2 regions of the Variovorax sp. Soil_C_17 genome follow, and region 2 is predicted to be linked to the other one. Evidence: riboswitches for the same ligand, from Rfam matches in the RefSeq annotation. Region 2 holds a riboswitch; the other holds the start of a gene.

Region 1 (3,390 bases), on a different contig from region 2:
CGGCGGCACAGATTTGCTCGTGCAGTCGCTGCGCGAGCGCAGCCTCGATGCGCTGGTGGTCGATGCGCGCTCGCTGGAGCCGGCGCCCGATCTCGAACTCGGCCTGGTGCGCGAGATGCGCGGTACCTTCCTGTGCCGCCGCGGCCATCCGCTCGCGCGGCTGCGTTCCGTGGCTTTCGAGGCGGTGCAGCGCTACCCGATCGCCTCCACGCCGCTGAGCGACGAGGTGGCGCGCACCCTGGTCGAGGCCTACGGCCCGCAGGCGCATCCCGCGCACTGCGTGACCCTGCAATGCGAGGAGGTCCCCAGCCTGGTGGAGGTGGTGCGCCAGAGCGATGCGGTGCTGCTGGCCATCCGCGCGGCGGCGCCCGGCCTGGTCGAGCTGAAGATGGATCCGCCGATGGATGGCGTGGCGCGCTTCGGCCTCGTCACCCTGCGCCGGCGCACCGAGGCGCCGGCGCTGGCCATCCTGCGCGCGCTGATGCAGGCGCTGATGCGCGACTGAGCCTCAGGCGCCGGCAAAAGCGAAGTCGACCTCGGGCTTCAGCCCGCTCACGATGCGCGCGATCGATCTCCCCGAGCCGCAGGCGTGGGTCCAGCCCAGCGTGCCGTGGCCGGTGTTGAGGAACAGGTTGGGCAGGCGCGTGCGGCCGATCAGCGGCACATTGCTGGGCGTGGCGGGACGCAGGCCCGTCCAGAACTGCGCGCGCGACGTGTCGCCGGCACCGGGGAAGAGCGCTTCCACGCGCCGCACGATGGCCTCGCAGCGCACGCGATTGAGGTCGCGGTCGTAGCCGTTGAGCTCGGCCGTGCCCGCGATGCGCAGCCGGTCGCCGCTTTCCGAGGTGTAGCGCGAGAAAACCAGCTTGTACTCGTCGTCGGTCAGCGAGACCTGGTGTGCCTTCGTGGCGTCCTTCACCGGCAGCGTGACCGAGTAGCCCTTGGCCGGGTAGATCGGCAGCCGGATGCCCAGCGGCGCGGCGTAGAGCGGCGACAGCGAACCCATCGCCAGCACGACGGCATCGCCGCGGATGCGCTGGAAGCGGCCCTCGCTGTCGGTGGCCTCCACGTGGTCGATGCGCCCGCCCGCCTCACGCAGTGCGGTGACGGTGTGGCTCATGAGGAACTGCACGCCGTCGGCCGCGGCCAGCGCGACCAGCTCGCGCGCGAAGCGGTTCGCATCGCCCGACTCGTCCTCGGCCGTGTAGGTGGCGCCGGCCAGCTGGGGCCGGATGTGGGCCAGCGCCGGCTCGATGCGCACCGCCTCGTCGGCCGAGACCACGCGGCGCTCGCAGCCGAGGGCCCGCATCTGCTCGGCCGGCTTGAGCGCGCCGTCGAACTCCTTCTGCGTGGTGTAGAAGTGCAGGATGCCTTGGGTGCGCTGCTCGTACTGCAGTCCCTTGTCGCGGCGCAGCTGCTGCAGCAGATCCCGGCTGTAAGTGCCCAGGCGCACGATCTGCTCGATGTTGCGGCGGGTGCGCGCCGGCGTGCATTCGCGCAGGAAGGCCAGGCCCCAGAGCCACTGGCGCAGGTCGCCGCGCAGGCGGAAGAGCAGCGGCGCATCTTCCTTGCCCAGCCATTGCAGCAGCTTGAGCGGTGCGCCGGGATTGGCCCAGGGCTCGGCATGGCTCACCGAGATCTGGCCGCCGTTGGCGAAGCTGGTTTCGGCGGCCGGCTTGGCCTGCCGGTCGATCACGGTCACTTCGTGGCCGAGTTGGCGGAGGTAATAGGCCGAGGTGACGCCGAGCAGGCCGGCGCCGAGAACGATCACGCGCATTGCAGGAACCTTTCAGGTTGCAACGCTCGGACGCGACGAAAGCAATGGAAGCTCGTGAAAAAGAAAAAAGCAACCGGCGCACGCGTCCGAGTTGCCGCTCCCCCTGTCCTCGGTACCTGAGAGATTCATCCGCTGCGCCCGCAGCGGACTTGCTCCTTCGGTGCGTCGCGTGGCGCGACGGCTCTCCAGACGGCTTTGACAGTTGGTGCAGTACAGGCTCGTGGTTGCGAGCCGACCTGAGCGTTTATGGGAGTTTGCGCCTTCGGTGGGGCCGCCTCGCAGCGGCCCGCTCTCCTGCAGTGGGGCGGATTGTAGGCGGCCCGGGCCATGTCACCAAGCGTGGCTGCGGGTGCCCTGCCGCCTCGATCTCGATCGCCTCAGGCCCGGCGAAGTCGGGTGAAGAGCTCGAACTCCCAGTTGCGCATGCCCAGCAGCAGCGTGTAGCCCTCGCGCTCCTTGGGCGAGAGCTTCTGGTCGGTCTGGTGCTGCTGGGCGAAATCCTGGGCCACGCGTTGCAGGCGGTCGAGGAAGGCCGGGGCCAGGCTCTTGCTGATCGAGCCGTGCACCAGCAGCAGGCCCTCGGCCGGCCCGTCGAAGCCGCCGCGGTAGTAGTCCAGCACCACGTTTTCGCGGAAGAAGTCCATCACCGGCCCGTGGGGGCGCCAGCGGAAGGTCTTGGCGAGCTTGAGCCGGTAGCGGTTGAGTGGTCGCAGCTCGATGATGCCGATGCGGTCCAACTGTGCCAGGTAGCCGATGCATTCGGCCTCGCTGATCCGGTAGGCGGCGACGATCTGCTCCAGCGTCCACTGGCTGAGCACGCAGATGGCCAGGAGCAGCAGCTTCTTGTCCTTGACCACCGCCTTTTCCTGCTCGAGCGTCAGCTCCTTGAGCAGCGGCTGTGCATCGGCGACGCGCCGCGCCAGTTCGGCGAAGTCGATTTTCAGCGCCCGGCAGATCGCATCGACCCGCGTGAGCGGCATGTCGCCCTTGGCGAGCATGCGCTTGACGCTGGACTCGGCCATGTCCAGCGACTTGGCGAGGTCCGCATAGGTCATGTGGGCGGTCTTCAGCTCGTTCTTGAGAGCCTGGACGAGGTCGATGGTGGTGCTCATGGATCGGGTATTGGTTTTCGATACCGGCGGGCGTGAAAAAGTACTCCGTATCGATTCTCGATGCTCCTTCGGAGGTTGACAACCTACATTCCGCCGCACCGACCTCTCACCGGGAACCGCCATGCCCCTCACGCTCCTCTCCCCCCGCGAACGTGTTCTGTTCTTCTTCTTCGCCTTGCTTCTGCTGCTGGCAGTCGCCGGGCCATCGCTGCCTTCGCCGGGGACGGGTGGCGCCCCCTTTGCCGATGAGCGCGACTGGTTCGGCCTTCCCCACGCGATGGACGTGCTGAGCAACCTGCCCTTCGCGGCGCTGGGCGTCTGGGGCTTGCGCTGGCTCCACTGGCACGACCAGGCGCACGAGCACGTGCAGGACGCGGTGCCGCTGCACCACGCGGTGGCCCAGCCGCCCGTCAACCTGCTCGACTGCGCCTGGATGTTCTTCGCCGGCCTGGTCATCACGGCCGCCGGCTCGGCCTTCTACCACCTGCAACCCGACGCCCT
Region 2 (3,390 bases):
TTCGGGATCGACCCGGTGCACTTCGGGCTGGTGATGGTCGTCAACCTGGCGCTCGGCATGATCACGCCGCCCTTCGGCGTCAACCTGTTCGCCGCCTGCACCGTGGCGCGCATCTCGCTGGACCGCATCGTCACGCACCTGGTGCCCTTCGTGCTGGTGATCCTGGCCTGCCTGATGGTCATCACTTACGTGCCGGGCATCTCGCTGGGGCTGCGCGACCTGGTCTACGCGAAGTAGCCCCCGCGTGGGGGGCCGCAGCCGTGCGCTGAAAACAAGGGTTACAGCATGGACCCCGCCACGGCGCCTTGGCTGACACGCAGCACGCCTCGTTCTTGAATAGGCTTGGAGAGTTGCGGCTGCCTCGCGCAGTCTGTGTCGCCGTTTCCGCGTTCAGGCGGTAACATCTTCATGCGGCCGCAACCGGCGGGGACGCATGGGGCGACAACCCGCCGCTTCTCTTTTCTTCTCTCCACTGAAGGCAAATGACAAGCTACGGTTTCGTTCACTTGGAATTCGGCGACCAGCACCGCGAGCGTTCGCTCCAGGTGCTGGACAAGCTGCGAATCCGCCTGGCCCAGGATGGCGACCGCTTCTCCAGCGTGATCGTCGACAACGCCAGCGCCACGCCTGCCGAAAGCGCGACCGGCACGAACTCCGCGCAAGGCCTGGTGGTCACCGGCGACAACAGCAACCGCGAGTTCTCCGGCTGGGACACCGGCGTCGAGACCCTCCTCGCGCGCGGCGAGCAGCCCGACGTGTGGATCTTCTCGAACGACACGGTGGCCCTCAACCACGCCTGGAGCGAACGGCGGCTCGAGCGCTTCGGCGGCGAGATCCGCAAGCTCGCCCTGCATCCGGGCCCCTGGCTCTTCGGCGAGATCAACGACTTCCCGCGCTCGACGATGACCCCCATGGGGCCGCTGCTCGAATGGGTCTCGACCTACTGCTTCGCGATGAACAACACCCTGCGCCACCGGCTGGGCACGCTTTCGCCCGGCAACGCGCTGCTGGATTCGCTGGTGAACGAGCAGTTCGAGCCCGGCCGCGGCGTGTTCCGCGACCATGTGGGCGAGGCGTATGTCGATTTCGTCTCCGCCTGGCTGATCAGCGACGACGGCGAGGGCGAGCAGAAGCGGCGCCGCTTCAAATGGGATCACGAATGGCACAAGGCCAGCCCGCTCGGCGCCGAGAACTTCGAGGACCTGCGCATGAAGGCGCGCTGCTGCCTCTCGGAACACATGCTGAGCCTGCGCGCGCGCCAGGCAGGCGCCGACATCCGCTCGCCCTACGATGCCCGCAACCTGCGCGAGCACGTGCGGCGCTCCCTGCAGTTCCTCTCGGACAAGCTGTGGGAGAAATTCCTGCTGCGCCGGCTGCGGCTGGAGCGGTCGTAGGCGCGGTTTCCCTTACACTCGACCCGGTCAGGAGAGAGCCCCGCAGCGCGGGGCCGCCGAAGGCGCAGGGCCCCTCGAAGAACGGGCCCGAACGCTCAGGCAAAAGGACTGACGAGGCGCCCGTTTTTCGGGCGTTTCCTTGCTGGAGAGAGGCGGCGCTTCGCTTTTGATGGCGCCTGCCCACCGAAGGAGCAAACCCCGATCGTGGGGCGAATCTCTCAGGTAAAGCGGACAGCAGGGGTGGCCCATGGCTTTGCCGCCATGGATCTGGACTGCCCCTGATGGAGAGTGCCTTGGCCTCTGCTCCCGACGATCTGCAAAAGACCCCGCTGTACAACCTCCACGTGGAGCTCGGCGCCCGCATGGTGCCCTTCGCGGGCTATTCGATGCCGGTGCAATATCCCGCCGGCCTGATGGCCGAGCACAGGCACACGCGAACGGCCGCTGGCCTCTTCGACATCTCGCACATGGGCCAGCTGCGCCTGGTCGGGCCCGATGCCGCTGCCGCCTTCGAGACCTTGATGCCGGTCGACGTGATCGGCCTGGCGCCCGGCAAGCAGCGCTATGGCCTGCTGCTGAACGACGAAGGCGGCATCCTCGACGACCTGATGTTCTTCAACGAGGGCGGCGATTCCATCTTCGTCATCGTCAACGGCGCCTGCAAGGCCGCCGACATCGCCCACATCCAGGCCAGGATCGGCCAGCGCTGCAAGGTGCTGCCCCTGCCCGACAACGCCCTGCTCGCCCTGCAGGGCCCGCAGGCCGCGGCCGTGCTGGCGCGCCTGTCGCCCGGCATCGAGCGCTTCGTCTTCATGACCGGCGGCAAGGTGCAGATCGGCGGCATCGCGGCCTTCGCCACGCGCAGCGGCTACACCGGCGAGGACGGCTTCGAGATCTCGGTCGCCGCCCCTGATGCCGAGGCGCTGGCCCGCCTGCTGCTCGCGCAGCCGGAGGTGCAGCCCGTCGGCCTGGGTGCGCGCAATTCGCTGCGCCTCGAAGCCGGCCTGTGCCTCTACGGCAATGACATCGACACCACGACCACCCCGGTCGAGGCCTCGCTCAACTGGGCCATGCAAAAGGTGCGCCGCAGCGGCGGTGCGCGCGAGGGCGGCTTTCCCGGCGCGGCGCGGGTGCTGGCGCAGCTCACGGCCGACAGCGGCACGGCCGGCCGCCTCGACCACGAGACGCTCAAGCGCAAGCGCGTCGGCCTGGTGGCGCTGGAGCGCGTGCCGGTGCGCGACGGCACGCTGCTCGAGTCCTTCGAAGGCCTGCCCATCGGCCAGGTGACCAGCGGCCTGCTGGGCCCCACGGTCGACCGGCCGATCGCCATGGGCTATGTCGCCCTCGCCTACGCCGAGCCCGGCACCCGCCTGCAAGCCATCGTGCGCGGCAAGCCGGTGCCGATGGAAGTCAGCACCCTGCCTTTCGTGCCGGCACGCTACTGGCGCGGCTAGTTTCTATTTGTTCTTCGTTCTTTCCCCTTCCCCAGGAGCCATGCCAATGACCATCAAATACACCAAGGACCACGAGTGGGTCAACGCCGAAGGCGAAAACGCCACCGTCGGCATCACGCTGCATGCGCAGGATGCGCTGGGCGACGTGGTCTTCGTCGACCTGCCGGAGGTTGGCCAGGGCTATGCCCAGGGCGAAGTCGCCGGCGTGGTGGAGTCGGTCAAGGCCGCGGCCGACGTCTTCATGCCGGTCGCGGGCGAGATCACCGAGGTCAACGAGGCGCTGCGCGCCGACCCCTCGCTGGCCAACAGCGCGCCCGAAGGCGAAGGCTGGTTCTTCAAGATGAAGATCACCGACCCCGCCCAGCTCGATGCCCTGCTCGACAAGACCGCCTACGACAAGTTCGCCGACGAAAACTGAAAAGCCGACAGCCGCCGCGTTTGTTCCCCCTCCCCTGAGCCTCTCCATGCCGAAGTCCTCCCTGCCCTCCTTGCCCACCCTCGCCGATCTCGAGAATGCCGGCGAATTCATCGCCCGCCACATC

The links. A riboswitch is a leader RNA that binds a small molecule or an ion and turns the genes downstream of it on or off. The one in region 2 is predicted to bind glycine.
Region 1: it holds a riboswitch for glycine, as region 2 does, so the genes downstream of both, AC3A6Y_RS06490 (D-amino acid dehydrogenase) here and gcvT (glycine cleavage system aminomethyltransferase GcvT) in region 2, are expected to answer to the same signal.

The regions. Positions count from the first base shown of each region.
Region 1 covers NZ_JBDGIT010000001.1:1,344,716-1,348,105, forward strand. Annotated here, with positions in the region: gene AC3A6Y_RS06485 (LysR family transcriptional regulator) at 1-505, shown strand, start outside; gene AC3A6Y_RS06490 (D-amino acid dehydrogenase) at 509-1,777, opposite strand; glycine riboswitch at 1,871-1,976, opposite strand; glycine riboswitch at 1,981-2,084, opposite strand; gene AC3A6Y_RS06495 (helix-turn-helix domain-containing protein) at 2,155-2,889, opposite strand; gene AC3A6Y_RS06500 (hypothetical protein) at 3,011-3,390, shown strand, end outside.
Region 2 covers NZ_JBDGIT010000002.1:550,618-554,007, reverse strand. Annotated here, with positions in the region: gene AC3A6Y_RS11260 (TRAP transporter large permease) at 1-237, shown strand, start outside; gene AC3A6Y_RS11255 (hypothetical protein) at 483-1,394, shown strand; glycine riboswitch at 1,413-1,511, shown strand; glycine riboswitch at 1,527-1,639, shown strand; gene gcvT (glycine cleavage system aminomethyltransferase GcvT) at 1,676-2,848, shown strand; gene gcvH (glycine cleavage system protein GcvH) at 2,895-3,266, shown strand; gene gcvP (aminomethyl-transferring glycine dehydrogenase) at 3,313-3,390, shown strand, end outside.